Regions from separate parts of the Microbulbifer sp. SH-1 genome, predicted to be linked through region 2. Evidence: predicted binding sites of a transcription regulator. Region 2 holds the regulator's gene; the other holds the start of a gene.
The links. The regulator PhoB, encoded in region 2, activates phosphate uptake and scavenging genes when phosphate is short. The targets are predictions, from matches to a motif close to TGTCATAAANNTGTAACA.

Region 1 (15,845 bases), 870 kb from region 2:
GCAGCACCGCACGGCCGTCGCCAAACCGGGAGTAGGGCGTCTGGCCGGCACCCTTGAGATGCAGATCCCAGCGCTTGCCGTTGCGCTCAACTTCACCCAGTAACAGCGCGCGCCCGTCGCCAAGCTCGGGGTTGTAACTGCCAAACTGGTGACCGGTGTATTTCATTGAAAATGGCACGCTGCCCGGGAACAGTTTTGCACCGCTGCCAAGCAGCGCCCAGTCCGGGTTGGTAGCCTCGCGCGGGTCGATTCCGAGCAGTTCCATCACCGTTGGATTGACGTGGATGACGTGCGGGTTCTGCAGCGGAGTCGGGGGAAGTGACGTGCCGAACACCGGTCCGAGATCGGCGTAGTGGTGTTGCAGCTTCAATTGATCGAGTGACAGGAAATTGGAATCGCTCACGAGCCACCCAGTGTTAGTTTGATGTTTTTTTCCGCCCAGCATTCTACTTCGAGTTCCAGAAGATCTTCGATTGCCGGATTGTCGTACAGCCAGTCGGAGGGGATTTCCAGCCGATAGCCCGGGCCATCGGCCGACAGCGCGAGCCCGTCGATGGGGCGGTCCATATGATCCCGGTGCACGATGCAGGCGAGGCGCAGGCACAACAACAGGTCGTTGTTTGGATGAAAGCCGTAGTGCTCCTGCACCGCCTTGATATCACCGCGCTGGTTGCGCACCAGGTACGCCAGGTTTTCCTGCTCGCTGCGACTGAACCCCGCCATGTCCGCATGCTCGATCATAAAGGCGCCCAGCTTGCGGAAATTACTGTGGGAAAGCGCGAGACCGATCTCGTGCAGATCTGCCGCCCAGCGCAACATGCGGCGCTGGCTTGTCACCGAGTGCGGATTCAGCTGGCCGAAGAACTGCAGCGCAGTGTTGGCCACCCGCTTCGCCTGATTGCGGTCGATTTCTCCCTTCTCCATCAGGTTGGAAATGGTGTCCGCGCGACGGTCTCCGCCGTGCGCGCGGCCCGCGAGATCGTGGACGATACCCTCGCGGATGGCAAATGGCGAAACGTGCATGACTTCAATGTCCAGTTCGCGAAAGATACCGTGCAGAATCGCAAGGCCGGCGGCGAATACCGGGCGGCGCTGTGGTTCGAGGTGAGGCAGATCGATGGCAGCCACTGTTTTGCAGTTGGCCACCCGGTCCGCCAGCTTGTCCAGATCGCGGCGGTGAATCGGCAACAGCTCGCCGTCGTTCAGTACCCGCGCGACAGATTTGATGGTCCCGGAGGCGCCGATGACCAGGGCCTCGTCGGCCATGTGTCGCAGCTCCTGCAACTCCGCCTGGGCGGCGCGACGGGCGCGCGTGAAACTGTTGCGTTTCCCCAGGTCGATTTTGCCGCTGTCAAAAAAGCGACGGTTGAATGCCACGCACCCGACATTTACGCTCTGCAGTTGTCGAGGGCTTTCCACGCCGCGCACAAACTCCGTGGAGCCGCCGCCGATATCCACCACACAGCGCAGCCGCGGCGGACCTTCGGCGGCGGCCATAACGCCGGAATAGATCAGCCGCGCCTCCTCGATACCGGAAATGATCTCAATGGGGGCGCCCAGGATAGCCTCGGCGGCCTCGAGGAACCCATCCGCCTGGGTGCTGGCGATGCGCAGGGTATTGGTGCCCACGATGCGCACATTGTCGGCGGGTAGCCCCCGAATCACCGGCGCGAACCTTCTCAGTGCTTCCAGCGCGCGTTCCGCGACGTCCGGCGCCAGGTTGCGCTCGCTGTCGAGCCCCTCGGCGAGGCGCACCATGGCGCGGTCCGTGTGCAGGCGCACCATGCGCTGGTCGCGGAATTCTGCCAACAGCAGGTGAAAGCTGTTGGAGCCCAGATCCAGCGCTGCATAGCGCTCGTTGCCCGCGTCCGCGTTGTTATCCATTGTCATGTTTTTTCTTGTCAAATACCTGAAACAAAAATGTAGCAAACTGCGCAGCCATCACCTTGTCACTAGCGTGTCCATATAAACTTGAAAACGATAGAAGCCGCATTCCCAATTGGCGTCGAATCCCCGGCTGAGTCCGGGGCTGGCGAACGACTTGCAGAAGAAGCACCGGAAAGTATGGCAAAAGACATCCCCCTGTATCCCAAAGAGCTGAGCTGGCTCTCGTTCAATGCCCGGGTATTGCAGGAGGTCGAGGACGAGAGGGTGCCCATCATCGAGCGGGTGCGCTTTCTTGGCATCTTTTCCAACAATCTCGACGAATTCTACCGCGTTCGGGTGGCCGATGTACGGCGCCTGGCCACGTTTGCCAAAGGCGGTCGCCAGAAGGAGCGCTTTGGCGAGCTGCTGGGGAGTATCAACGAAAAGGTGCTGCGCCTGCAGGCCCGCTTCGGCAATGCCTACAGCAAGGTGCTGAAAGATTTGGGGCGGCACAATATCCATCTGATCAACGAGCGCCAGCTTACCGATAACCAGCGCGTGTACGTAGAGGAATTTTTCCACCGCGAAGTGTTGCCGGAACTTGAACCCTTTTTCATTGATGATCGTGAAACCATGCCGCTTCTCAACGAAGCGAGTATTTACTTTGGCATTTACCTGGAGCTGGAGGACGGCAGCCTGCGCTTTGCGGCGTTGGAAATTCCCACAGACATCCTGCCGCGGTTTATCGCGATTCCGCACCGGGAGAAAAAGCACGAAAAAGTCTACATTGTTCTCGACAACGTGATCCGCGCCTGTCTGGTGGATGTGTTCCGCTATGTAATGCCCATTAGCAAGGCGTCTGCCTACACCTTCAAAATCAGCCGCGACGCGGAACTGGAACTCGGCGAACACGTGACGCAGAACATCGTAGACCGGGTGGCGAAGTCACTGAAAAAACGCAAGCAGGCGGAACCGGTGCGGCTTGTGTACGATTCCACTATGTCCGAGGCGCTGCTGCAGCTGATCAAGAAAAAGCTCAAGATGGGCAGCTACGACAGCTTTACTCCCGGCGGTCGCTACCATAATTCGAAAGACTTCATGAGCTTCCCGGCAGACAGCCGCCAGCACACCTACCGCCGTATCACGCCGCTGCCCACCCTGCCGGACAGCGCCAATATCTTCGCCTGGCTGCGCGAGCGCGATCGCCTCTGCTATTACCCGTATCACGACTTCCGCGTAATCACCAAATTGCTTGCCTCCGCAGCCATTGACCCCAAGGTGCGGGAAATCCGCATCAACCTGTACCGGGTGGCGAAAAACTCGCGCGTGGTCGCCGCACTGGTCAACGCCGTGCGCAACCAGAAGCTGGTGACCGCGGTAGTGGAACTCCAGGCGCGCTTTGACGAGCAGGCCAACCTGCACTGGTCCAGTGAGCTGAGCGATGCCGGTGTGGAAGTGATCTATGGGGTGCCCGGTCTCAAAGTGCACTGCAAACTCATCTCCATCGTGCGTGAAGAAGACGGTCGCGACCGCTATTACAGCCACTTCGGTACCGGAAATTTCAACGAGAGTACCGCGCGTTTTTACTGCGATTTCAGCCTGCTCACCGGCGACAGCAAACTGGGCGAGGACGCTTACCGGGTATTCGACTTCATTAAGCAGTCTCACCGGCAGCCGGACTACCACCACATCTGGGTTTCCCCTCACTCCAGCAGACCAAACCTGCTCGCGGCCATAGATCGCGAGATTTCCGCAGCGGTGGCCGGCAAGCCGGCGGACATCTTCATCAAGTGCAACAATCTGGTGGACTCGGAGGTGATTGAGCGTCTGTATCGCGCGGGAGCCGCCGGTGTGCGTGTGCGGATTATCGTGCGCAGCATGTGCGCACTGATGTGCCAGACCCAGGGCGTCTCCGACAACATCGAAGTGATCAGCCTGGTGGACAAGTTTCTTGAGCATGCCCGGGTATATGCGTTCCACAACGCGGGGGAACCCAGGGTGTACCTGTCCTCCGCTGATCTGATGACGAGAAACCTGGATCACCGGGTGGAGGTGACCTTCCCGCTGCTGTCGGCGGAGCACCGCAAGACCGTGTTGGATATTCTCGAGCTGCAGTGGCAGGACAACCAGAAAGCGCGGCTGATGGACGCGGACCAGAGCAACAGCCTGATTGCCAATCGCCATAGCAAACGCAACGTGCGCTCACAGGATGCAATTTATCGGTATTTAAAAAAGCGGGAGGTTTGATCGGAGAAGAACCTGCGGCGAGCCACAAGCAACACCTTTATGGAACGCTATATTTTGCGTGCTAGTTCCTACTGAAACCCACCAGCTTCCCGTTCTCAAACGAAAAGCGGTAGCGCTCGCCAACCTTCAGCCGCTCCTTGCAGCGGGATTCAATGGTGATGCGAGGGAACTGGGGGGTGACCACCCAGGTGGTAAAATCGCCCTCCGCTCCACGTTTGATCAACCAGTAATGATCGCCGTGCTGACAGGTTCCACGCGCCTTGCAATTGTCATAACCCCACACAAACGCGCGCACATCGTATTTGCTGGGCAGGTTCGCGGCGGGTTGGAAAGGGTGCTTGGGGTCGTTGGTGAAAGTGTAGAGATCGTCAAATTTCAGCAGCTTGAAATTTTTGGCGCGCACGTCGCAACCAACGGCATGCAGCGCTACCCCTGCCGCAGTTTCAGGGGGGTTGGAATTGTGGTTCTTGGGTTTGCCCTCCATCTCACTGGGCAGATAACCGCAACCGCTCAGAGCCAGACTCCATAGCGCCAGCGTCACACACAACCCGCCACAGGCGAAATACCGCACGTGCAACCTCCATCGGAACCAAACCGCTTTTCTAACTATAGCCACTGTTGCGCTCCCGACTGCGGGCAGCGGGGCTTACAGCGCAATGCTGTCGCCTCTTAGATCGCTGGTGGTCTTTCCGCTCCAGTTTTTTACCGCCCGGCGCAGGCTTGAGGCGCAGGAAAAGCCGGTGTAGCGTGCAATTTCTTCCACCGCCAGGCAGGAATTGCGCAGATGGTGCAGTGCGATTTCCATGCGGATCTCGTGCAGCAGACCGCGAAAGGTGACGCCATCGGCCGCCAGCCGGCGTGAGAGGCCGCGCGGCGAAACCTGCAGCTGCTCGGCAACCTGCTGTAGCTCCAGCCGCGGGTTGAAGTGTGAGCGCATGTGCCAGCGTACCCGCTCGGTGAAACTGAAATGCTCCGCAAAGCGGTCCAGCTCCTGCTCGCACTCTCGCTGCAGGCGCTCATAGGTGCGCCGGCGCATGGGGCGGAACGGTGTGAACACCAGGTCGATACTGCCGGAAATGGTGGAAGTGTTGCCATCGAACTCAAGGGACTGGCAGGGAAGCCTGTCGTAAAACTCGCGATCGGCCGGGCGCGGCTGGTCCAGGCGCACGTGGATTTCCGGGTCTTCCACCGACTTGTTCCCGCACTCGTCCCAGATGCGCAAGGTAGTGGCGAGGCGGAACTGGCGCAGGAAATCCCGCAATACCGGATCGGCATCCTGCGATGTGGAATAGTTGAGAGGTTCCACCACCCGGTTGCCGCGGTCGAGATAACTGTTGGAGCGCGCGGCGTGCAGCGCGTAAAAAGGCTGTACCGTCACCATGTAGCGGCGGAAGGATTCGGCAATATCCTTGAGGCTCGGACTGCACTCGATCATGAATCCCATCGGACCCCAGAAACTCCAATGAAACCTGAGACCGACGATCAATCCGAGTTGGGGGTGAGCGCATTGTCGCACGCCATTTTGCAGCAGTACCCGCCATTGGCTGTAGCTGATGCGGGCCTCCTGCAGATCGAACAGGGCGGGTGTGATGCCGGTGCCCTGGAGCAGGGTGCTCTCGCTGGCGCCGAGTTCGCGGAAGACCTCGATGAATCCGAGCGGATGGCGGTGCAATGGAATAAGGCGTGTGTCGTAATCCATAACGGCTCCCAGAATTATTATTATTGCCGGGAAAAATAGTGCGTTATCACGCGCGCTGATGGCGCGCGATAACCACCTGTGTCGCTATTTGTACTGATTCCCCGACGCGCCTACAAGCCGGTAGATGTATTTAGTGTGACGTACGTTTGATCGGCAGGCGGCGGAAGCGCACCTTGCGACGGTAGGGGAAGGTGCTTTCCACGCGACCAGCGCGGATGCGCTCTTGTAGCCGTTGCCAGTAACGGTAGTCGTAGAGGTCGCTGTGCTGGTCTTCAAACGCCTTGCGCGCAATGGGGTTGCCGGAAAAAAACAGGCGGAATTCCTCCGGGAACACATCCGCTTCGGCCACCGTGTACCAGGGGCGGTCCGCCAGTTCCTGCTCCTCGTTTTGCGGCTCGGGAAGCTTGCGGAAATTGCACTCGGTAAGTGGGCAGAGTTCGTCGTAATCGTAAAACACCACGCGTCCGTGGCGGGTCACGCCGAAGTTTTTTAGCAGCATATCTCCGGGGAAAATATTGGCTGCCGCCAATTGTTTGATGGCGTTGCCGTACTCCTCCATTGCCTCGATTGTCTGCTGGTCGTCCGCTTTATCGAGGTACAAGTTGAGTGGTTCCATGCGCCGTTCTACATACAGGTGCCGGATGATCACCCATTTATCGTCCAGGTGCAGCTTACTCGGCGCCAGCTTTTGCAGCTCTGCAAGCAGTTCATCGCTGAAACGGTTGCGATAAAAAATAAAGTTGGTGTATTCCTGGGTGTCCGCCATGCGCCCCACCCGGTCGGCGCGGGATACGAATTTATATTTTTCCTTGACGATTTCCTCGGTGACGGTTTTCGGTGCGTCGAAGCGGTCCTTGATTACCTTGAACACCACCGGATAGGACGGAAGCGTAAACACGCTCATAACCATCCCCTTGATGCCGGGAGCAATCACAAACTTGTCATTGCTCACTTTCATGTGCGCGAGGATATGGCGATAGAACTCGGTCTTGCCGTGCTTGTGGAAGCCGATGGAGTTGTACAGCTCGGACTTTTCCTTGAGTGGCATGATGGTGGAGAGGAAGCGCACAAAGCGCGAAGGAATTGGCGCGTCCACCATGAAATAGGAACGGGTGAAACTGAAGATGATACTGGCGGAGTCGTTGTTATAAATAAGGGTGTCAACAAACACCTGGCCGCGGCCGTTGTTCAGGCAGGGCATAATCAGCGGGATCACTTCGCCGGCAAACATCAGGCGTCCCACCAGATAGGCCGCTTTGTTGCGGTAGAACACGGATTCCAGCATGTCCACCCGTAGCCGCTGCTCGTCCTCCTCCGTTTCCAGTTTTCCCGCCAGTGGACCTGTACGCAGGGCGTCGCAGATATGGTCGAGGTCGCGCTGCAGGTCTTCCCAGGGAATGGAAAAACCGTAATCGGCGAGGATGTCCTCGATCATCGCGCGCATTCCGTCGCGGCCGCTGTAGCTGATGTAGATACTGTAATCCCGCAGCGGTTTTTCATCCGGGGCGCGGGAGGACTTGACGAAGATATGGCTGTCGTGGATATGCGCGTGTTGAAACTGGCTGCAGAATACCGAGTTGAAAAACGTCTCGGCGATTTCGTAATTGTTGTTGTTGGCGATCAGCTGCGCGTACGTTTCCTTGGCCTGGCCCCACAGCTCCAGTTGTGTGGTGTCTTTGCTGGTTACCGAGTGCACCAGTTTTAGCACCTGGTTCACTTTTACCTTGTACAGGTCTATGCGTTCCTTGTTGGCCTCGTGCACACCGGGCCAGGCGGCGGTTTCAAAACGCGCCTTGGCGCCCAGGGTAATATTCTGGAAATCCGCGAAGTAGGCATCAAAGCCATTGAGAATGGTTTTGGCAATGCGCCGCGCTGTCGGGGAATGATTTGTCATGCACTAGACTCAATTAGATCGGCTTTCATACTATACAAGGGATGTTAGCACGGGCACTTGGGGTCTCACTTGAACGATTGGATCAGCAGCTTTGTCTTTTTCTTTGCGGTAATTGACCCGGTGGGTACCCTGCCGGTGTTTATTGCCGTGACCAGTCGCCACGAGGAGTGGCAGCGGCGCAAGATTGCCATCCTCGCGGTGGCGGTGGCCACGGGCATCCTGCTGTTCTTCCTGTTTGCGGGCCAGTTCCTGCTGGAAGTGATTGGCGTGCCGCTCTCTGCCTTCCAGGTAGCGGGGGGAATCGTGCTGTTCCTGTTTGCGTTGACCATGATTTTTGGCGAGGGCAAGCCAGAGCAGGAGGTGGGCATCGTGCGCAGCGGGCATGAAACCGCGATCTTCCCCCTGGCGATCCCATCCATCGCTTCCCCCGGCGCCATGATGGCGGCGGTGGTGCTGACGGATTACCATCGTTTCGATCCTATCCATCAACTCGATACGGCTAGTGCGATGCTGGCGGTATTGGGGATTGTCCTTATCCTGCTACTTGCCTGCAATTGGATTTATCGCTGGATTGGCGATGCCGGTGCCAGTATCGTGAGCCGGGTCATGGGGCTGATTCTCGCATCGGTGGCCACCACCAATGTGCTGTTAGGCATCCAGCAGTTTTTCATTGTGTGATTCGAACCCAGCGGTAACACTGCTTCGAGTCTGTTAATCAAGCGGCATTGCGATTGTCGGGGGAACCTTTGCATCACGATATTTCTCTGATCACCACCATATCCGTCGCGTTGGGACTGGCGCTGGTGCTTGGTTTTGTGGCTGCGCGCCTGCGTTTACCGGCACTGCTCGGCTACATGATCGCGGGGGTGGTCATCGGTCCGGGTACCCCGGGGTTTGTTGCCGATATGGCGCTGGCACAACAGCTGGCGGAAATCGGCGTGATCCTGCTGATGTTTGGCGTTGGCCTGCACTTTTCCCTGTCGGACCTGATGGCGGTGCGGCGCATTGCCATTGTTGGCGCACTGGCACAGATTGCCGTGGCCACTCTGCTCGGGTTCAGCGTCGCGCGCTGGTGGGGCTGGGACATCGGCGCCAGCCTTGTGTTCGGGCTGGCGCTGTCGGTTGCCAGTACCGTGGTACTGCTGCGGGGGCTGGAGGCGCGCGGCCTGCTGGACAGCGCCAACGGGCGCATCGCCGTCGGCTGGCTGGTGGTGGAAGATCTGGTGATGGTGTTCGTGCTGGTGATACTGCCGGCGCTAGCGGGCTGGCTGGGCGGTAGGCCGGTCGATGCCGGGGGCGACGCCGAAGCTGGCGGTCTCGCGCTCGCCGTCGCGATTACGCTCGGTAAGGTCGCGGTTTTCGTGGCGCTGATGCTGGCGGGTGGTCGGCGGCTGTTTCCCTGGTTGCTGTGGCAAGTGGCGCGCACCGGGTCGCGCGAGCTGTTTACCCTGGCGGTGGTCGCCACGGCCATGGGGATTGCCTATATCGCCTCCATTATCTTTGGGGTGTCGTTTGCGCTGGGCGCCTTTTTCGCGGGTATGGTGCTGCGTGAATCGGCGCTGAGCCATCGCGCCGCGGAGGAATCGCTGCCGCTGCGGGATGCCTTCGCGGTACTGTTTTTCGTGTCCGTGGGTATGCTGTTCGACCCGGGCATGCTGGTGGAGTCGCCGGCGAAGGTGCTGGCGGTGGTGGCCATCATCGTGTTCGGCAAGACCATCGCGGCCTTCGCACTGGTGCTGCTGTTCCGCTATCCGCTTAACACCGCGCTTACGGTATCTGCGAGCCTGGCACAGATCGGCGAGTTCTCATTTATTCTCGCCGCCCTTGGCATATCCCTTGGGCTGCTTTCTGCCGAGGGGCAGAACCTGATTCTCGCTGGCGCACTGATTTCTATTGCGCTGAACCCGCTGCTGTTCAATGCGCTAGAGCCACTGCAGCGCTGGATTCGCGGGCGCTCGTCACTGGCGCGGTTTATGGAGCGCTCTTCGGACCCGCTGGCGGAGCTGCCTATGTCCACGGACCTGCGCAGGCTGACCGGGCATGCGGTGGTGGTCGGTTACGGCGAAGTGGGCTCGCGGGTGGCCGGCGCACTGACGCAGAGCGGTATCTCGGTAGTGGTGGCGGAACAGAACCGCGAACTGGTGGAACAGCTGCGTGCGCGCGGCCTGGCTGCGGTTTCCGGCGATGCGGCGGAGCCAGAGGTGCTGATTCAGGCCCATGTGGCGCGTGCACGCCTGCTGATAGTCACCATCGCCGACACCCTGCGCACCCGGCGGATGATGGAGACCGCCCGCCTGCTGAAACCGGATATCCAGATACTGGCGCGGGCCAGTGGCGACGAGGATGCGCGAATGCTCACCCGCGACGGCGCCGCGCAGGTATTCGTGCGCGAGCAGGAGTTGGCGCGGGGAATCAGCAACAGCGCTATCGAACTGCTCGCGGCTCGCGACGCCACGCAAGACCAGCACTGATTCGGCGCGGCTGCGTTCCCGAGACGCTTGGTCCACCGGCGGGTGCCGGTTAGCATATGGCGAACGTCTGATATCCACAGGCGCCAAATAATAATAGAGAGCAGTAACCCGTGATGAGTACCCGAGGTATTTCCTTCCATCATCCCTTTGCCTTCTGGTTGGGATGCGCCGGCATTACCGCCGGTGTATTGGCACATATCCCCATGTTCATGCACGCCGCGCACATGAACTATCACATGGCGGGTATGCCCATGGACACCACCATGCTGGTGGGGATGGGGTTGATTCCGCTCGGGCTTGTGCTGGCCACATACGGTCTGATGCCGCGTATGTCCGATTTGGCGAGCCCTGGCGACGTACAGTTTCATGTGGCCGATCGCCTCCCGCTCAACCGCGAACACTGGAAGCTGGTGTTGGTACTGGTGGTGACGGTGGCGGTGGATGTGATGAAACCTGCAACCCTGGGCTTCGTCATGCCGGGGATGACGGAAGAGTACGAGATCACCTCCAAAAGTGCCGGCACCCTCGCGCTGGTAGCGCTGACAGGAACCACCTTGGGTTCGGTGATGTGGGGCCTGGTGGCGGACCGTTTTGGCCGCCGCGCGGCAGTGTTGCTGGGAGCGCTGATGTTCATCGGTACCGCCATCTGTGGCGCCATGCCGTCGTTCGAGTGGAACCTCATCATGTGCTTCCTGATGGGCTTGTCTGCCGGCGGCCTGCTGCCGATTACCTTTGCTCTGATGGCGGAAACTATTCCCGCCGCACACCGTGGCTGGCTGCTGGTGGCGCTGGGCGGTGTGGGTACCGCAGGCGGCTACCTGCTCGCCTCCGGGGCTGCGGCCCTGCTGGAACCCATGTTTAGCTGGCGTATCCTGTGGATGCTTGGCCTGCCCACCGGCCTGCTGGTCATTTTTCTCAACCGCTATATTCCCGAGTCTCCCCGCTACCTGGCCGGGCGCGGTATGGCGGGTGAGGCGCGCGCGGTATTGGCGAGATTTGCCGGACAGGGCGGGCAACGGGGCTCCGCGGTTTCTGCTGACGTCGTTGAAGAGACCGTGCCGGCGCAGGCGCCAGGCGGGATAAGGCAGTTGCTAAGTGGTTCCTACGGGGCGATCACTCTGGGGCTTGTTGCCGCGGGACTCGCCTGGGGGCTGGTTAACTTTGGCTTCCTGTTGTGGCTGCCCACCAACCTGCGGGAACTGGGCATTGCGGAGAACGCCGATGCGCTGCTGGCGCGCTCCGCCACCATCGCACTGCCCGGCGTATTGCTGGTGATCTGGCTCTACCACCGCTGGAGCAGTATTTACACCCTGGCGACCTTTATTGCCTTCACCGCCATCGCGCTGCTCGCATTCAGTCTGTGTCTGTGGTTCGGTTTCCACGCCCTATGGACCATCGCGGCGGTGACTGCACTGCTGCTGGTCAGCGCCAGCGGCGTCATCGCCATGTTGATTCCCTACGCGGCGGAGATCTACCCGGTGCATTTGCGGGGCACTGGTGCGGGGTTGGTTGCGGCGAGCTCCAAGGCCGGTGGCATCCTCGGCGCTGGGGTGGGTGTGCTTGGATTGTTTGAAAATATGGCGCTGGCCGCGCTGGTGATTGCCCTGCCGCTGTTGGCGGCGGCCGCCGGCCTGTGGCGCAATGGCATCGATACCCGCGGGTTGCGCCTGGAAGACATCGGGCAGCTACTGGCAATGCGCAAACGCCGCACCGGCGCGCGCTTGGAAAGCGGCACCGGCGCGGAAGAGGCCTCCGCCTGAAGGCGGAGATTACGGTCTTCGTCCCCGCACCAGTCGCAGAATTAGCAGGATTACAGCAATAATAAGCAGTATGTGCAGGAAGCCACCCATGGTATAGGAGCTCACCAGCCCCAGTAACCAGAGCACAACCAGAATAACGATAATTGTCTCGAGCATATCAGCCACCTCATTCGGGTTGCCCGTGGAGGCTCGGGAAGAGAGCCCACTACATTGGTGGAACAGTAGTCTGCCGTCCAGCGCACCACCAGCAAAACTGTTCCACATTTCGATTGGGTCTAAGTCCGCGCAGAACTATTTTGAACAAGACTAAAGTGAACAAAATGGGACTGGCGCGCTCTTATTATCCTGAGCCGGTGCGATGGCATCGCATAGGACAAAATCGCCAACAGAGAGACGGCCCATGCTGATCAAGACACCCGCCCGCAGTGACCTCAGTGAAGCGCAGACCACTCCCGAGACGGCTTACGTCTCCCGCCGCAGCGTTATCCGCGGGCTCGGCGCTGGGCTCGGTGGGCTTTTAATGTCTGGCGGCGCTGTCGGCATGAACCTGTTTGGCAGCGATAAACAGGCGTCGGGCAGCGCACCGCGCAAACCGCTGCAATTTTCCCCGCAAAAGCCGGCGCCGGATCTGGTGCTTACACCGGAAGCAAAGGTTACCAACCACAACAACTTCTATGAGTTCGGCACCGGCAAGACCGATCCCGCCGAGAACAGCCAGGGCTTAAAAATCGAACCCTGGACCCTGACCGTGGAAGGGGAGGTGGAAAAACCGGGTACCGTGGATGTGTGGAAACTGATGAGCGACATCGGCCTGGAGGAGCGCATCTACCGCATGCGCTGCGTGGAAGCCTGGTCCATGGTCATCCCCTGGGCCGGCTTCGAACTGGGAAAATTCCTGCAGCGCTTCCAGCCCACCAGCCGCGCCAAATACGTCGCCTTCCAGACACTCTTCGATCCGGAGCAGATGCCCGGCCAGCGCAACCGCTATATCGGTGGGGGTGTGGACTATCCGTATGTGGAGGGGCTGCGCATGGACGAAGCGATGCACCCACTCACCATCCTGTCCGTCGGCCTCTATGGCAAAACCCTGCCACCCCAGAACGGCGCGCCGATCCGCTTGGTGGTGCCGTGGAAGTATGGCTTCAAGGGCATCAAGTCCATTGTCAAAATCCAACTGGTGGAAAAAATGCCTCCCACCAGCTGGAACAAACTCGCTCCCAATGAATACGGCTTCTACGCCAACGTCAACCCGGATGTCGATCACCCGCGCTGGTCCCAGGCCAGTGAGCGCTATATCGGCCCCGGCGGCCTGTTCTCGGTCAAGCGCCAGGAAACCCTTCCGTTTAATGGCTACGGAGATGAAGTGGCTTCGCTCTACAAAAACATGGATCTGAGGAAGTTCTATTGATGGCGGCGAGCTGGAAAAAGAACGCAGCGATCCTGTTGCAGATCGGCGTACATCTGGGCGCACTGGCGCCACTGCTGTGGCTGTTCTTTGCCATCAGCGACGGCCGCCTCGGCGGCGATCCGGTAAAGGAACTGATCCACTACCTGGGTATGGGCACCATCCGCCTGCTGTTGCTCACACTGCTGGTTTCACCACTGGCGAAATCCCTGCACTTCGGCCAACTCAACCGCCTGCGCCGACCGCTGGGCCTTTGGTGCTTTACCTGGGCAACCCTGCATTTCAGCGCCTGGCTGGCACTGGACCTCGGCCTCGACTGGTCATTGATTGGCGAGGAGTTGGTCAAGCGCACTTATATCCTGCTGGGGTTTTCTGCGTGGGTAATTCTGTTCGCGCTGGCAGTTACCTCGATACCGGCCGTGCTCCGGAAAATGGGGCGCAATTGGAAAAAACTGCACGGGCTTTTGTATGTGGTGGTGTTGCTCGCCTGCTGGCATTTCTGGTGGTCGGTGAAAAGTGGCTGGATTGAGCCGGCGATTTATTTTGCCGTTGCGCTTTTGTTGTTGGTTTGGCGGCGGGATTCCGTTGGCCGCTGGGTGAGGTCTTTGCGTAACTGAGAGTTGGGAAAGTTTCGCAGCGGGTGCAGTGGCGGTACTGCCACCGGGGATCTGTTCGCGAGACACGCCGTAGACCCGTCCCTGGGGGCTCTTCTAAAACATCCCTGTTTTAGAAGGTCTCGCGAACAGATCCCCGGCGTCAGCACCTTCAGCCCAACCATTGCGGCCCGAACAAAACGCATTGGATTCGAAGTGCAGAAGTTTGAATTGAAGGCCAAGTGCCGGGTACGGGTTTTCAGGAGCGTCGCAAACAGGATGTTTGCGCCGCAGCGCCCAGGGATGGGTTCACAGCGGTCCTGAAAACCCGTACCCGGCACTTGGCCGCCAGCGCGCCAGCTTCAAAACCCAAACAAATGCGGTATCAGCGACCCACCACTCCCCCGTCTTTACGGCGAATCGCCAACACCGAAGGACGAGGCGGCAATCCGGGATCATTGTCCGGCCACCGGTGCAGTGGATTATCAAACGTAGAGTTATCGGCATCCGCCGGATGTTGCACCGAAACAAATAAAGTCGTCCCGTCCGGAGTAAATTCCGGTCCGCAAATCTCGCCACCCTGCGGGCAGCCAAAAAAGTGCTTCGGCGCCGCGCGCAATTCGCCCTCGGTCGCCATCGCCCAAAGTCCATCGTGGAAACCGAAACTCTCACACCCGTCGGTCGCAATCCACATATTGCCGCGCATATCGAACGCCACATTGTCCGGATTCGTAAACCAACCGTGAGGGGAAATGGCACCCGGAACCTGCTGGCCGTAAGCCCCGCGCTCCGCCGGGTCCTCCGCATTCGGATTGCCCCCGAGCAAAAACGTATTCCAGCGGAACGAATCACTTACATGATCCCGCTCCCCACTGCGCCCCGGCGGCACAATCTCCAGCACATGCCCCGCTGAATTGCGCGCGCGCGGGTTCGCTGCATTCTCATCACCCTCCGCACGCTTCCTGTTCTTCGTCAGCATCACATAAGTGCAATCGTTCACCGGATTCGTCTCTACGTCTTCCGGCCGGTCCATCGGCGTCGCACCGATCAGTTTCGCTGCGCGCCGGCAATCGATCAGCACATCCGCCTGATTGCGAAAACCGTTTTCCTCAGTGAGCGGTCCCTGCCCGAACACCAGCGGCAACCACACCCCGGCCCCTCCCTCGCGGAACTGCCCGGCATACAGCGTGCCCTCGGTCAGCAGTGCGCGGTTGTGCGCCTGTTCTCCCGGGCGATAGATACCGCTGGAAACAAACCGGTACACAAACTGGTGTTCGTCGTCGTCGCCGCCATAGGCCACGATGGGCTGACCGGGTTTGCTCACCAGAGTGAAACCCTCGTGTTCGAAGCGGCCGAGGCCGGTCAGTTTGCGCGGTTTGGATTGGGGATCGTAGGGATCGTATTCCACCATCCAGCCGAAACGGTTGGGCTCGTGTGGTTCCACCGAGATGTCGAAGCGGCGGTCGTAGTTGCCCCAGTTGCGGTTTTCCGGCGAGATACCGAAAGCCTGGTGATTCTGTGCTTCCACCTCGTCCGCCACCTTGTTTGGGTCGCCCTGGAAAGCGCCGCCGAAACCTTCCTCCGCAATCAGCACCGTACCCCAGGGGGTTTTGCCACCGGCACAGTTGCCGACGGTACCAAATACCCGCATGCCGCTCGGGTCCTCATTGGTCCGCAGGCGGGTGTCGCCGGCGGCGGCGCCGACGATATCCATTTCCGTAGTGAGCGAAATACGGCGGTTATAGGGGCTACCCAGCACGGGCTGCCAGCCCCCACTGGTCTTCTCGATTTCCACCACGCTGTGGCCGCAGGCCTGCTGTTCCACCGCGATGTGCTGGTCGCTGGTGCCGCGAATGGAAGCGGCCTCGCTGTAACCGGCAAACATCAGGTGCGGTTGGGTGTATTCGTGA
Region 2 (15,845 bases):
ACCCGCTTCGATGTGGAGTCCGCGCTGAAGACGCTGGCGGAAGACGAGCAGGTGGACATGGATTACCGCAGCGCGATCCGCGAGCTGGTCACCTATATGATGGAGGACCCGCGCAGTATTTCGCGGGTGATGAACGTGTTGTGGACCCTGCGCTCACTGGAGCGAATCGGTGATCACGCCAAGAATATTTGTGAGCAGGTGGTGTATCTGGTAAAGGGCGCGGATATCCGCCACGGCAACAAGAAAAATCTGCGCTGAGAGTGCGTTGAACCGGGCATCGGCTTTTCCGCTTTCCGGATCGAGAAATCGGAATCTGCACAATCGCATCGGAAATAATTTTACAAAAGGCCGCTACTGCGGCCTTTTGTATTCGTAACAATCCTAATCGAGAATTGCCTACCCCCGTTTTTCCGGAATTGGTATAACCAAAACCCCTTCAGCGTATTCAGCATCGGTTCAGATGCCACCTCGCAAAATGCGCGGGCTTCTGTAATTTCGCTTGTAGCCAGATTACGGGATACACGTGACAGTTGAGACGTTAGTCACATTTAACGTTTATCGTTGCGCTGAGTTTTTCCTTTGCTTAGAATCCGCGCCGCATTTGCCCGGAAGGGCAAACAGCGGGTACGGGTACGAAAGTACTGATTCAAACGTACAGATGTAATTTAAACAGGGAACACTTCCATGAAGTTCAAGTTTGCAGCACTTCCTCTCATGCTGGTTTCTGCCATTGCTTCCGCAGAACAGTACAACTCCTTCACCGACGCTGATTACACGTCAGCAGATTACGGCAATTTCGATGTCGATACCCTGCGCGTTCAGTCGCAGTACTACTTCGGTGCCCTGAATACCCTGGGTCCGCGCAAAGAATTCAACTACATTCTGCCGGTGAGCAACATCTACGGTGGTTTCAGCTACATCGATGCAGAAGGCAATGACACCGACACACTGAACATTGGTGGCGAATACTATACCGGTCAGTGGAAACTGTTTGGTGAGCTTGAGGACAATGATTTCTCCACCAACTACAGCGCCGGTGTGGGCTTCCTGTTCACTCCGAATTTCCTCGCGGAAGTAGAAGCGGTGAAACCGGAAGATGAAGACACCGTCCTGTTCGCCCGCGCCAAATACAACCACCAGCTGAGCGGCACCGACTACATTGGTTTTACCGCCGAAGTGGATGATGAGTTCGATTACCGCAGTGTGTCTTCCAAGTACTTCACCGCTCTGTCCGGCGGTCAGTACCTGACTGCAGGTGTTACCCTGACAGACAATGCGGGTGAAGACCTGTTCTGGGGTGGTGAAGTAGAGTTCTACTTCAACGAAAACACCTCCATCGGTGGTGGCTACGCAGAAAACGACTCCTATTTCGTGGATGCTACCCACTTCTTCAACCGCAATGTTGCGGCTAAGGTGGGCTACGCCTCCAACCGCGATTTTGACGAGTTGGATATTTTCAGCATCGGTGTAACCGTTCAGCTGTAATTTTCCCTAAAACCTTCGGTGCTGGCTGCTATTGGCTATCGCCGAAGGTTGTCGCTTTGACATTCGTTTCCTCCCACCTCTCAAACCCTTCCTGTAATAGCGTGTAATTTCGCAACTATTGTGCGCTGCGACACACTTGCATAGAATCCCGCCGCCTTATCCAACAACGAAACAATCAAAGGGGATTTGAATGAAAGGCTTGGGTCTGGGAACACTATTTGCGTTATCCATCTTCGCGGCCAGTAATAGTGCAGCGCAGGAGAACACCTGGTATTTGAAGTTTGGTGTTGCATCAACAGATCCAGATGCTGGTGAAGTAGAAGAGCTTCTCGAAGACGAATTCGGAACCACCAAAAAATTTGATAATGCCACCGGGTTTAATTTCACCTTGGGGTATCAACTGACGCCGTTTATCGCCGTAGAAGGCAGCTATCTTGATTGGGGTGATTCCAAGCTGCGAGATAGCGGTTCCTACGGGGATTTGTATTATGACGGCATTGAAGTGCAGCTGTCTGGTACAACAACGCTTTCCGGATCAACGAAATCGCTAGGCGCTGTGCTGTCTACCGATGTCAATCGCCCGTTTTCTTTCGGCGTGAAAGGTGGTATCCACTTTTGGGAAAATGAAGCGCGAATCCAGTTGGACGAAACCTTCAGGTTCTATGATTCCTACGGCAATATATTGGCAGAGGAATTCTCGGCAGACGAGTCCGCGAGTGTTGACGGCGACGATGGTTACTACGGAATCATTGGTACCTATCGGACAGCTGGCTGGATGCTCAGTCTGGACCACACCATTTACAAATCCGAGGATGTCGATCCCAGCACTACTACCCTGTCACTTGGCATCCAGTTCTGATTTGCCGTTCGTTACCCGCTTATATTCCGTAGCGGGCTTAGCAAAAACGCCACCGTTCTGGTGGCGTTTTTTGTTTCCGCTTTAGCCGTTACTACCCAGCGCCTGCACCCGCGCCTGTGCCTTGGTGCCGATATCACCGCTGTCCTGGGCGGCAATCTGGTACTGGCTCAGGGCGCTCTTGGTATTGCCCTGTTGCTCGTACACCTGCCCCAGGTAATAGTGTGCGTGCGGTGTGGCGAGATACTGGGTTGAGCGCTGCAGGTCGCGTTCCGCAGCCGTGTAGTTTTTCAGCTGTGCGTTCAGCATGCCGCGCATCAGCCAGTTGGAAAACAGCGTCGGATTTTTCTGTACGGCGGTTTCGTAGGAGGCAAGCGCGTCCTGATATTGTTTTTTCTGCGCCAGCAGATCCCCTTCCAGCGCATAGAAAGACGCTTCTTTCGGCTGCAGTTTCTGCGCCTGGCGGGTAAGAGTCAGTGCGCGGTCGTACTCCTTTTTCTGAACCGCGGCCACGGCGTCGTCGTAGTGCTTGTACGCAGCCGCGTCTTTTTTGAGTTGTGCTATGGCCTTCTGGTATTGGCTGCGGTTAGTGGTGCCGGTCGCCAGTTTCTTGGCGTGCTCGACATTGGCATTTACCCGCGACTGCGACGGTGGGTGGCTTGCGAACAATGCATCCAGGCCGCCGGACTGACTGCCCTTGGACAGCTCGACGAACTTCTGCTGCAGGCGCACCGCGCCCTGCGGATCGTAGCCGGCGGCGGCCATGTACTTCATGCCGTAACGGTCTGACTCCAGCTCGTTGTCGCGTCCATACTTGGCGATATAGGCGGAACCGCCGAACTGGCTGCCGAGCGAAACCAGATCGCCGTAACCGGTGTTCTGGGTAGTAGCGCCGAGGATGGCAATGCCAGCGCCGAGAATCTGCTGCTGCGACATGGCGGCGGCGGAGTGACGCGCGGCGGCGTGCACGATTTCGTGGCCGAGCACCGCGGCGAGTTCCGCCTCATCCTCCAGCAGCACCAGCAGACCGCGGTTTACCGCGATCTTGCCGCCCGGCAGCGCCCAGGCGTTTGGCACGGAGTTGTTCAGTACTACGAATTCGTAGGGTAGCTGCGGCTGGTCGGAGACCTTGGCCAGCTTGTGGCCTACGCTGCTGACATAGGACTGCAGCGCCGGGTCGACCAGGTATTCACCGCCCTGGGTCTGCTGGGCCTTGGGGTACTGTTCAACCCCCAGCGCCACCTCCTGGCTCTGGGACATCAGCGACAGTTCCTTCTTGCCAGTCACCGGGTTGACCGCGCAGCCAACGATTCCGGCAGTTACGGAGGCCGCGACAGCGGTGGCCAGCAGCCGTTTTGCGATTGAGCGACGAATCATGGATCACTCCCTGTATAATGCTCGGTCTTTTGATATGGCCCTGCGGGCCGGGTTCAAGGTTGAATATTGTACACAGTCCGGGGAGCGAGGTTATGTCGAGCGCACTGCAGATTATCGAATTATTTGCTGGTACCAATCCCGATGGCGAGCCGGTAGTGGAGCGGCTGCAGGTGCGGGTCAACGACGACGACAGCGTGCAGCTGGTGCGTTCCCCCGCATTCATCAAGGGCATCGCCAGCGGCGACACCATCAAGATCAACCGCCAGGACCCGGAAAAACCGGGATTCGACCTGGTAAAACGCTCCGGCAACCTGGCGATACGGGTCTTCTGCCGCGACGACAGCGCCAAGCTCTCGGATCAGTTGAGCCCGCAGATCGAAAAGCTCGGCGGCGAGCTGGATCTTGAGAGCCCGCGCCTGCTGGTGTTCAGCATTCACGTGAGCTGCGGTTTCGAGGAAATCGAGAAAATCCTCAACAGCGTGTGCGACGGCGCCAACAGTGTCTGGTATTACGGCAATGTCTATGATCCGGTGGATGGGCAGACGCCGCTCAATTGGTGGCAGGACATCCTAAAACCGGAATAAAACCGACCCATACCAAAATCGTCATCCTGGCCTGCGCCGGGATGACGAAGTCCACAAGTAGTTGAACCGCTATGCTGATCGTCATCTCCCCCGCAAAAACCCTGGATTACGAGAGTGAGATTCCCGTACTGGACACCACCCAGCCGGATTTCCTCAAGGACTCCGCCCTGCTGATCAAAGAACTCAAGTCTCTGAGTCCGCAGGACATCTCCGCGCTGATGAAAATCTCCGACAAGCTGGGGCTGCTCAACTACGACCGCTTCCACAGCTGGAAGCGCCCGTTCACCGATGCCAATGCGCGCCCGGCACTGCTGGCGTTCAAAGGCGATGTGTACACCGGGCTCGGAGCCGAGACCATGAACAAGCGCGATTTCGACTTTGCGCAGAAACACCTGCGTATGCTCTCCGGCCTCTACGGCCTGCTGCGCCCACTGGACCTGATGCAGCCCTATCGCCTGGAGATGGGCACAAAGTTCGCGAACAGCCGCGGCAAAAACCTGTACGAATTCTGGGATGACAAGATCACTGCCGCACTCAACGAACAGCTCAAGGCGCTGAAGAGCCGTGAGCTGGTGAATCTCGCGTCCACGGAATACTTCAAATCCATACAGCCGAAAAACCTGCAGGCAGACATCGTCACCCCGCATTTCAGGGATTGGAAAAACGGGCAATACAAGATGATCAGCTTCTTTGCCAAGAAAGCCCGCGGCATGATGAGCCGCTGGGCCATCGACAACCGGGTAAAGAAAGCCGAGCAACTCAAAGACTTCGACGTTGCCGGCTACTATTTCAGTGCGGAGCACTCCAAAGGTAACGACTGGGTGTTCCTGCGCGACGAGCAGCCAGTGTGACAATGACGGACAAGCAACTGCCAGATGCGCCCTCCACCGGGCGCAACCGCGAGCCGATCTTCGAACAGTTGCAGCGCCTGCTAAAGCGCAGCCGCCGGGTGCTGGAAATTGGCAGCGGCACCGGTCAGCATGCGGTGTACTTTGCCCCGCGACTGCCGCACCTGGTATGGCAAACCTCGGAGCGCGCGCAGAACCTGCACGAGGTGCAGGCGTGGCTCGCCAATAGCCCCGCAGACAACTTGCCGCCGCCGCTGCCGCTGGATGTCACTGGTGAATGGCCGGAGCTGCGTGTGGATGCGGTATTCACCGCGAATACCCTGCACATCATGCCGGCCAGTGCGGTGGAGACCTTCTTCGCGCGTCTGCCGCAGGTTCTGCAGCCCGGCGGCCAGCTGGTCGTCTACGGCCCGGTGAAAATCGCCGGAGAATATATCGGCCCTGGCAACGCCGGCTTCGATGAACAGTTGCAAGAGCAGGACCCGCTGCGGGGGATTCGCGATCTCGAGTGGCTGGACCGGCTCGCTGAAGCACAGGGGCTCAGCAGAACCGAAAACAATTTCCTGCCCGCCAACAACCAGCTGCTGGTGTGGCGGTTGATCAGATAACGCGCTTTGTAGGAGCCTGCTTGCAGGCGAACATTTCCGGGCTCCGGACTATTCGCCTGCAAGCAGGCTCCTACAGGCAGAGTCATCGACAAGTACAAGGACCCTTTACTATGCCCCCATGGTTTGAAACCACCCTCGCCATCTTCGCCGGCATTGCCGCAGTATTCTTCTTTGCCAAATACCGCGAGACCGCCGCGGCCCTGCACGAATCCGAGCGCATGAAGCACAAACTGTCCAAAGACCTGGACCGCTACCGCGATGTACCGCAACTGCGCGCCCTGCGCGACAGCCTCACCGGCGGGCGCAGCCTGCCAGTGGATGACGAGGGGCGCGAGCATCTGCTGATCCGCGACAGTGAGCGCAAGCTGGTACACATAGCTCTTACAAAGTCCGCCACCCGGCTTTCGGCAGACGGTACCGCGCACTATCGCATCGACGGCGAAGAGCGGAGTTTGCAGGAGCTGGATTAATCCAGCGCTCCTTCCCACGGCTTCCCCCACTATCGAACTCGTCTGCTTCCCGCCGGGTGCGAGCCCACGCCCGGCGCCCCATACCCTCCGGTCTCTCCGGACTCAAAATGAATAAAGTTCTCAGTCTCGATGAGAGGTTTGTCACAAAATAACCCGGAAGAGCTATTGTCGCGCCAAGTGGTTAGGGCTATTTTGGCGCCGCCAATAATTCTGACTAATGGCGTGTACAAAAATTATTCTGACTGATACGAACAAAGGATCTGGTTGTTTATGTGGGCCAAGAACCAAATTGCCGGCATTGTTGCGGCAGGGGCTATTCTGGGGGCGGCACCGGTAGCCGCAGAAGTATTTTCCGGTCGCGGTAGCGCCATGGCCGGCGCCGGCGTCGCCGGTGGCGATTACACCTACAGTGCGCTGATCAACCCGGCGACCCTGACCAATTTCAAAGAAAACGACGATTTCGCGCTCAATATAGATGTGGGGGCAATTGCCAACGACGAGAATGAATTCTTCGACACCAGCGAGGATCTGAGCGACTTTCTCGACGACATTGACGGTTTGACCGCCACCCAGGACGATGCGAATTACATTCTCGCGCAACTGGAAATACTGGATCAGGGGCGGCTGACGGTGGATGCCGGTGCCCAGCTGACCATTGCCGTTCCCAACAGCCTGGCATCCGGCCTGCTGTTTGTTCGCCAGTCCGTCTTCGTGGCGACGGAGATCCGGCTGGCGGATTCTGACGTGGAGCTGCTGGAAGACTTCGGTGAGCAGATTTTCGACGAAAGTGACCTGCAAACCGCAGCCGGCGCGTTTGGTTATTCCCTGCAGGAAATCGGCTTTGCCGCCGCCCGCCAATTCACTTTCGGGGGTTACCAGGTTTCTCTCGGCGCAACGCCGAAATACCAGCGGGTTGAAACCATCGAGTACCTCGAAACGATCGCGGACTTTGACAGCGACGACTTCGACGCCGATGACTACATGCTGGAGCACAGCAATTTCAATATCGACTTCGGCGCGACCATCAACTGGGGTGAATTGCAGGGCGGTGTATCCCTGCGCAATGCCATTGCCCAGGACTACGACACCATACAGGGTGGGGTAAAAATCCAGCTGGAACCGCAACTGACCGCGGGCCTTGGTTATACCGGTGAAGTATTTACCCTGTTGGCGGATCTGGACCTGAATTCCATCGAGGCGTTCGAAGGTGCCGGTGAAGTACAGATCGCGCGTCTGGGTATGGAGGCGGACCTGTTTGATTGGGCCCAGCTGCGGATTGGGTACCGCCACGACCTGAAAGACACTTACGATGGCGCGCTGACAGCGGGTATCGGCTTCTCGCCGTTTGACGTGGTGCAGTTCCACCTGTCCGCGATCAAATCCTCCGACGACACCTACGGCGCAGCTCTGCAGTTTGGTCTGGATCTGTAAGATTTGTCGGTAGCCTGCGCAAGGGGCCTGCGGGCCCCTTTTGCATTTCCGGCACTCAGGTCAGACACTCAGGCCGAGCTGGCCAGGGTCAGTTTGTGCGTTGGGAAATTGAGCGTGAAGGTACTGCCGCGGCCAGGCACACTGCTGACCGTGAGGTTGGCACCGTGGCGCAGCAGCACATGTTTGACGATGGCGAGGCCGAGACCGGTGCCGCCACTCTCCCGGGAGCGGCCCGCATCCACTCGGTAGAAACGCTCGGTGAGACGGGGGATATGCACCGGATCTATACCGATACCACAGTCCTTCACGGAAAAATGCCCGCCCGCCGCATCCAAGCGCCAGCGCAGTTCAATCGGCCCGCCGTCAGGGCTGTACTTCACCGCGTTGAAGGCGAGGTTTGCAAACGCACTGTGCAGCTCGCCAGCGGTGCCGGTAATAGTGCAGTCCTCGGTACACTCCACGGTGATCTCGTGGCGCCCGCCACTCAGTGAGCGCGCCTCACCGGCCACCTGCTCCATCAACTGCCGGACCGACACCCTGTCGCGGCCAGTGTCGCGCTCCGACGTTTCCAGCCGCGCCAGCAATAGCAGATCGTTCACCAGCCCGGTCATCCGCACCGTCTGCTCGCTCATCTGCGTCAGCGGCCGCTCCCAGTTGCGCGGCGCCTGACCGCTCATCTGCAGCGTCTCCAGATAACCCGCAATCACCGTCAGCGGCGTGCGCAACTCATGAGACACATTCGCCACAAAATCCCGCCGCATCTGCTCGAGGTTGTGCAGTCGCGTCACATCCCGCACGATCACCAACGCCTCATCCTGACCGAAGCGCGTCACCTCCATGGTCAGAATACGCGAATCGTCCCCCGGCGCCGGAAGCGTAATCGGCTCCAGCGACGCGCGACCGCGCCCGAACATACGGTTGTGCATATGCTCCACAAACCGCGGATCGCGAACGAAGTTGACCAGCGGCTGCCCCGCATCATCCGCCTGCAGGCGCAACATCTGCCCCGCCGCCGGATTCCACCACGCCAGATTGCCCTCATCCTCCAGTGCCACAATCCCCTCGCGCAGCGCACTGGTACTGTCCTGCACCCGGCGCAGCATGGAATGGAGCTTCTGCTTTTCCTTGCGGTGGCGGCGTTGCAGTCGATAGAAATCGTCGGAAATATCCCCCCATACTCCGAAGCTCGTCGGCGCGGGACCGCGGCGACCGTTGCTCAGCCAGCGGTCGAACTGGTTCTGCTGCCACAGCAGCCAGCCGAGATACACGGCGAGGCCGGCGCACAGCGCCAGCCACCAGTTGTCGGTCGAAAAACCGAGAATGGTGGTGCCGAGGGCGATGACGATAAAGCGCGAGAACTCGCCAATACTGCGATCGAGCATGATGGTTGGGCCATCTTGTTTTGGGGTGCACTGATTATTCTCAGTGGACCTGCGGACTTTATACGAAGGAAATGCCCGAACCGAAGTGCGGGTTTTCAAGTGAAGGGCGAGTGCCGGGCTTGGGTTTTTGAAAGCGTCGGCAACAGGGATGTTGCCGACGCAGCGTACAGGGACGTATTCACAGCGGTTTCAAAAACCCAAGCCCGGTGCTCGACCGCCACCGGACTCTCTACGGAGTCCACAAAAAACGTGCGGAGTAGGATTACACCCTTTCCACAGTCTGTACAGAAAAGCGGTAGCCGGTACCGCGTACGGTCTGGATATAGCGCTCGTGACCGTCGATGGTCAGTGCCTTGCGCAGGCGACGGATATGCACGTCCACCGTGCGCTCCTCCACATACACATTGCCGCCCCACACATGGTCCAGCAACTGCGTACGGGTATAGGCCCGCTCCTGGTGCGAAAGGAAAAACGTCAGCAAACGGAACTCCGTCGGCCCCATCTCCACCGGCTGGCCATTGATCGTCACCCGGTGGCTGATCGGATCCAGCACCAGCCCCCCCGCCGTCAGCGGTTCCTCCGGCGTCGTCGGCCCCGCGCGACGCAGAACCGCCTTCAGACGGGCTACCAGCTCGCGCGGAGAAAACGGCTTAGTAATGTAATCGTCGGCGCCGGTTTCCAGCCCCTTGATCTTGTGATCTTCCTCGCCCTTCGCCGTCAGCATGATGATCGGCAGCGAAGACGTCAGCTCGTCGCGCTTCAGGCGGCGGGCCAGCTCAACCCCGGAAACATCCGGCAGCATCCAGTCCAGCAGCACCAGATCCGGCTTCTCGTCGATCACCAGTGCGTGCGCCGCCTGCGCATTCTCCGCCTCAAGGCAGCGGTAATCCGCCATCTCCAGCGCAATTCGCAGCATATCCCGGACCGGGGCTTCGTCGTCGACTATGAGGATCGTCTTGCTGTGCATCTGCCTGCCATACCCTAGCTGGTGAATTTGTCACTTAACTGACTTTTCTTAGAGTGGCCATTTAACGTCACTTTAATGACAAATATATGACAGCTGTGCGGCGATCACGACCTCGCCGCCAAAAGGTAGGTTCAGTTGGCTAGAAAATGGAAAAAAATACCTGCAAAAATCGCCGCGCCAGCCCAATTACTGTTGAGAAACGCCTGAAAGCAGAGTTCCCGTTGCCGATTCCGCACCAGCCACTGCTGATAGATGAACAGCCCGGTCGCCGCGGCCACGCCGCAGTAAAACAGAGCACCCAGCGCCTCCCGGCTGCCCAGCATCAGCAGCGCCAAAACGACCATCGCCTGCAAACTGCCGGTCATCACCCGGTCCATATCGCCAAACAGGATGGCGGTGGACTTGACCCCGATCCGCAAGTCGTCGTCCCGGTCCACCATCGCGTAAAAGGTGTCGTAGGCCACGGTCCACAGCAGATTCGCGGTGAAAATCAGCCAGGCCACCGCCGGCACTTCTCCCTGCACCGCCGCGAACGCCATGGGAATACCCATGCTGAAGGCGGCGCCCAGCACCACCTGTGGCAGGTGGGTATAGCGCTTGGCAAAGGGGTAGCAAAAGGCCAGCGCCAGTGCCGGCAGCGACAACAGTACAGTGAGCCGGTTGGTCGTCAGCACCAGTAGGAAGGCCGCCAGCATCAGGCCCGCGAACAGCAGCAGAGCGCCCTTCGGCGTGGCCGCACCGGTGGCCAGGGGGCGCTGGTTGGTGCGCTTCACGTGGCCATCGATGTTGCGGTCGGCGAAGTCGTTGACGGCACAGCCGGCGGCGCGAGTGAGGACCACACCGAGGGTGAACACCGCAAACAGATGCAGACCCGGCCAGCCCTCAGCGGCAATCCACAGGGCCCACCAGGTGGGCCAGAGCAGCAGCAGCGAGCCGATGGGGCGGTCGAGGCGCGCCAGCTGCCAGTAGGGAAGCAGTTGCGGCCAGCGCTGTTGTATCTGTTGGCTGATCACTTGCATAGGTGTCTCCCGGAACGCGTAGCCCTCAGGCGGAGGGTGGACTGTGGGGATTGAAACTGCTGAGGAAGGTTTCCGCAACCAACAGGGGCTTGTCGCCGAGCCAGAAGGTGGAGCGGCGGCCCCAGGCGCGGGTGGCCATGTCGGCGAACTGTTCGAGCTGGCATTGGGGATTGCGCGCAAGCTGATTGAGGACGATGGGGCCGCGCCGCATATCGGATCGGCTGAACAGGAGTTCCCCCAGGGGGCGGTTGTCGAGACTGCGCAGGTGGCGGTGTTTGCCGGCCAGGGAGCGCTCAGGCAGGATACTGCGGGCGTAGACCCAGGGTTGGCCGCGACCGCAGAGCAAAACTTCGCGCACGAGGGCGAGGGATTTGTCGCGCAGGCCGAGGGCGCGACGCTCTTCGAGGCGCGGTTGCTGCCAGCCCTGGTTGAGTATCTGAACGTGAAACTCGCCGCTGCTGTGGTGTTTGAGAGCGGCGGTGAGGGAGCCGGGGTGCAGCAGCCAGGGCAGCAGTGGCTCCGGTGGCGTTGATCCGTGGAGGGTGTCCAGCGGGTGGGGGTGCCAGTCGCCGACGGGTTCAAAAGGGGAGTGGTACAACGCTGACTCCGCGCGGGTTCAAATGACCGCATTGTACCTGAGCAAGCCATTCGGGGAACGCGCTTTGCCCCTCGTGCTTGCTGCCGATATAGTGGCGCAATCTATAACTAGAGGCCTGAACTAAGTTCGGTGGCGGCGCCTTCGCCCGGAAATTCTTGGTTCTTGCCATCCGCATATAATTTTTTGCCGCACTCGTGGTGAAAACATAAACAGGACGGACCATGGGGCTCACCAAACAAATCGTACTGGCCATGATCGCGGGCATCGCGGTCGGCCTGCTGTTCAATTTTCTCAATGTCAGCCAGATCCTTGGCGGAGGCGTAACCGGGTTTATCAATAACTACCTGACCAATGGCCTGTTCGATGTTGTCGGGCGGATCTTTATCGCGTCCCTTCAGCTGATGGTTGTGCCGCTGGTACTGGTTTCCCTGATCTGCGGAGCCTGTGCGCTGTCGGACGGCAGCCGGGTTGGGGTGCTGGCGGGCAAGACGCTGCTGCTGTACCTGATGACCACGGCACTGGCGATTTCGCTGGCACTGGTGCTGGCGTTGGTGTTCCAACCGGGTGCGGGTATGGAAGGAATGGCCGGTGATGCGGTGTTTGATCCCAAGCCGGCACCGCCGCTGTCGGAAATGCTGGTGAACATCTTCCCCACCAACCCGGTGGAAGCGATGGCCAAAGGCAACATGCTGCAGATCATTGTATTTGCTCTGCTGATGGGTTTTGCAATTTCCCGCAGCGGCAAGCCGGGGCAGCGCATTGCGGGCTTCTTTAATGATCTCAACGAAGTGATCATGCGCATGGTTTCGGTGCTGATGGTGTTTGCACCCTATGGGGTATTCGCGCTGTTGGCGAACAAGATTGCGCAACTGGGGCTGGATGCGATCCTGCAGTTGCTGAAGTACTTCCTTGTGGTGCTCGGCACGCTGCTGCTGCATGCCTTCGGGGTCTACTCGCTGCTGCTTAAGCTGCTGTCCGGCCTGAACCCGGTGAAGCTGATAAAGAAGATGCGCCCGGCGATGGTGTTTGCCTTCAGTACCGCCTCTTCCGCGGCCACGATACCAGTCACATTGCAGACGGTGGAGAAGCGCCTGGGCGTGGATAACAAGGTGGCCTCTTTCACCATCCCGCTGGGTGCGACCATCAACATGGACGGCACCGCGATCATGCAGGGGGTGGCGACGGTATTCATTTCCCAGCTTTACGGGATCGAGATCGGCCTGATGGGCTACCTGACCGTGATCCTGACGGCGACGCTGGCTTCTGTCGGCACCGCCGGCGTGCCTGGTGTCGGCTTGATCATGCTGGCGATGGTGCTGCAGCAGGTGGGCTTGCCGCTGGAGGGGATCGCCATTGTGATGGGTGTGGATCGCCTGCTGGATATGGTGCGAACGGCGGTGAATATCACCGGGGACGCGGTGGTGAGTACGATTGTGGCCAAAAGCGAAGGCGCGCTCAATCTCCAGACCTTCAACGATGACAACTACAACAGCGTGGCAGATGGCAACGAACGGAGTGCGAGCAGCGCCACCTCCTGACACTGCAGAAAATCACACACAACAGGGCTGCGTTTGCAGCCCCTGTTGTTTGTGCGCCTTACGTCTCCAGCGGGAAGCCGCTACAGCGCGGCCAGCTCCCGCAGCCGGTCCGCCTCGAGGTTTTCCTCCATGGACTCCACCAGCTGTTCCACCAGCTCGCTGAGCGCTTTCTTGATCGCCTCTTCGGTGTTGTCGTCACCGGTGCGGCCGTCGTGGTAGACGCGGGCCAGGTATTTTTCGCTGATCCTGAGTTCGTCGATATTGATCCTCTGCTCGCGCAGCGCGGTACCGCTGCGATTGCTGAGGACGTAACGGAACTCGCCGTTCAGGGTGACGTTGCCCTGCTCCAGGTCATAATCGGCCTTGGGCTTGATGCCGGCCAAGTGCTTGATGACCTTGAGGTTGAGGTTGTTTTGCAGGGTTAGAGCGCCGTCTGCCTGTACCAGCGGTACTTTCTCATCGTCCAGATACTCGTGCAGCTCCGTTGCCAGCTCGCTGTGCAGATGCTGGGTGTAGGTGCGTATCGCCTGCTGTTTCAGATCCGAAAGTGCGCCGCCGTTGCCGGCCTGGGCCAGCATAAGCTCCAGATTGCCAGCGGAAACGGGCATGGGCACATCAATCTCGATTTGTGTGGCGGCGACCACAAGACTGGGGGTGACATCATCGCCGCCCCAGAAGCCGCCCTGGGCATGGCTCTGGGCAGTAAATCCAATGCTCAGCAGGCCGGCGAGCGCCAGCTTGCGCAAGGTGGGGGTTCTCATTCATCGCTCCCTGTTTTCTTTTTTATGCCGGGATGTCTGGTAAAGCTCTGGCGAATCAATTCGCTCTGTAATTACTGTATAACAAGTGACAGGCTGCCAGTTATTGGGACAGAGAGCAAAATTTTTCCGTGACCTATGCGTCAGTAGTCGTTCGTTTTGTGCGCGGGATCTCGGCGGGAATTTGCAAGTTCGGCTACAGCCCTTGGGGATAGCTGGCGGCTGCGTGATCGGTGGGAGGCGCGCCCCAGGGCGCGCGGCGGGAGTGGGTCAGCCGCCGGCGATATTCCGCAGGCTGTCTGCTTCCAGGTCGTCCTCGATGCGGTCGAGTATCCGCGCCACCAGGTTGTCGGTCAGCTTTTCCAGTTCTGCTGGCGTACTGTCTTCGGCGGCCTGGCCGTTGCTGTAGGTCTTGATCTGGTAGCTGGCCTTGATACGCAGGTCGGCGATATCCAGGCGCCGCTCTTTCAGCACCTCGCCGCCCGGCTTCTGCAGGCGGAAGTGGAAATCGCCACTGGCGCTCAGATTGCCCTTCTCCAGCTCATAGTCGTCACCGCTTTTGAGTCCGCTCAACTGCTTGACGATGGAAATGTCGATGAAGTTGTGCAGGGTCAGCGAATGGTCGCTGGCAGCGAGCTCCACCTGTTCCTCCGCAAAAAAATGCCGCAGCGCGTGTTCGAGCTTGCTGCGCAATTGTTCGCTGAAGGCGCGGGTGGCTGCGTCCCGCGCGGCTGCCAGACCCTCGCCGGAGGCGGCCTGGGCGAGCAGCGCCTGCATGTCGTTTCCTTGCAGCGGCGTGGGGATTTCCGCGGCCACTTGGGTGCGCGCCAGGGTGATCTGGGGGAGTGGCGGTTCATCGCTGCTGCCAAACAGGCCGAGGGCCAGAGAGGGTGCGGAGGGCAGCGTCAACATGGCACAGACGACAAGGCGGCTGCCGGCGGACACAAGATTGTGCCTGAATGAGCGGTTCAAGTGAGTCTTCCTGTGGTTCTCGCGAGGTTACGCCATGTCGGCGCCGAGGGTTGTTGTACGTGCGTGAGCAACTCTCCAGCGGAGGCTGCCACTGCCACGGTGCGAGTGCAAAAATATTGGTGACTGTTCTTGACCAGTTGGTCTCTGCAAGGGGTGGCGGCTTCGAAAAAGGCGCAGCGCTTCACAAAGCCGGGAAAAGCTGGAGGGAAACTGTATAGCTAAGGACCGTGTAGCGTTGCGCACTGCCCCCATCAGGCCTCCGCGAAGCGCGGCTTGTTGTGCAGCCAGCGTCGCACCAGTGCCGCGCGTGCCCTGTGGTCCAGGCGGGGGTCGGCGGCGATTTTCTGCACCAGTGGCAACAGGTGCGCATCCCGCTGCAAGTCCGCGATGCGGTGCTGGATCTCGCCGGTCTGGCGGGTGCCGAGGATTTCGCCGGGGCCGCGCAGGCGCAGATCTTCCTCGGCGATGGCGAAACCGTCGGCGTGGCTGCGCAGGGCCTGCAGGCGCGCGCGGCCGTTGGCAGACAGCGGCGTGGTGTACATCAGCACACAGTGACTGGCGATGCTGCCCCTGCCGACGCGCCCTCTCAGCTGATGCAGCTGTGCGAGACCCAGGCGTTCAGGGTTCTCGATGATCATCAGGCTGGCATTGGGCACATCCACGCCCACCTCGATCACGGTAGTTGCGACCAATAAATCCACGTCGCCGGCCTTGAAGGCCTTCATTACCAGCTCCTTGGCCTCGGGCTTCATGCGCCCGTGCACCAGGGCCACGCGCACGCCGTCGAGGGTATCCGCCAGCTCCTCGGCGGTGGATTCGGCGGCCTGCGCCTGCAGCGTTTCCGACTCTTCAATCAGGGTGCACACCCAGTAGGCCTGGCGACCCTCGCGCACCGCGTTCTGTACCCGCTCCATCACCTCGTAACGGCGCTCGCTGGAGATGGCCACGGTGT

Region 1: the regulator PhoB is predicted to act here: its motif matches at 1,900-1,917, upstream of ppk1 (polyphosphate kinase 1).

Annotation. Positions count from the first base shown of each region.
Region 1 is NZ_CP046948.1:4,329,537-4,345,381, forward strand. Features, by position in the region: gene GNX18_RS17795 (YdiU family protein) at 1-403, opposite strand, end outside; gene GNX18_RS17800 (Ppx/GppA family phosphatase) at 400-1,890, opposite strand; gene ppk1 (polyphosphate kinase 1) at 2,065-4,113, shown strand; gene GNX18_RS17810 (hypothetical protein) at 4,175-4,684, opposite strand; gene GNX18_RS17815 (AraC family transcriptional regulator) at 4,760-5,812, opposite strand; gene aceK (bifunctional isocitrate dehydrogenase kinase/phosphatase) at 5,943-7,706, opposite strand; gene GNX18_RS17825 (MarC family protein) at 7,776-8,384, shown strand; gene ybaL (YbaL family putative K(+) efflux transporter) at 8,453-10,177, shown strand; gene GNX18_RS17835 (MFS transporter) at 10,291-11,937, shown strand; gene GNX18_RS17840 (lmo0937 family membrane protein) at 11,947-12,093, opposite strand; gene msrP (protein-methionine-sulfoxide reductase catalytic subunit MsrP) at 12,338-13,345, shown strand; gene msrQ (protein-methionine-sulfoxide reductase heme-binding subunit MsrQ) at 13,345-13,959, shown strand; gene GNX18_RS17855 (PhoX family phosphatase) at 14,321-15,845, opposite strand, start outside.
Region 2 is NZ_CP046948.1:3,463,654-3,479,498, forward strand. Features, by position in the region: gene phoU (phosphate signaling complex protein PhoU) at 1-258, shown strand, start outside; gene GNX18_RS14190 (putative porin) at 685-1,485, shown strand; gene GNX18_RS14195 (outer membrane beta-barrel protein) at 1,676-2,344, shown strand; gene GNX18_RS14200 (M48 family metalloprotease) at 2,426-3,718, opposite strand; gene GNX18_RS14205 (DUF4265 domain-containing protein) at 3,811-4,302, shown strand; gene yaaA (peroxide stress protein YaaA) at 4,374-5,153, shown strand; gene GNX18_RS14215 (DUF938 domain-containing protein) at 5,156-5,758, shown strand; gene GNX18_RS14220 (hypothetical protein) at 5,869-6,228, shown strand; gene traF (conjugal transfer protein TraF) at 6,499-7,659, shown strand; gene phoR (phosphate regulon sensor histidine kinase PhoR) at 7,728-9,041, opposite strand; gene phoB (phosphate regulon transcriptional regulator PhoB) at 9,304-10,008, opposite strand; gene ubiA (4-hydroxybenzoate octaprenyltransferase) at 10,140-11,027, opposite strand; gene GNX18_RS14245 (chorismate lyase) at 11,053-11,625, opposite strand; gene GNX18_RS14250 (dicarboxylate/amino acid:cation symporter) at 11,847-13,163, shown strand; gene GNX18_RS14255 (hypothetical protein) at 13,244-13,924, opposite strand; gene GNX18_RS14260 (hypothetical protein) at 14,192-14,893, opposite strand; gene recG (ATP-dependent DNA helicase RecG) at 15,145-15,845, opposite strand, start outside.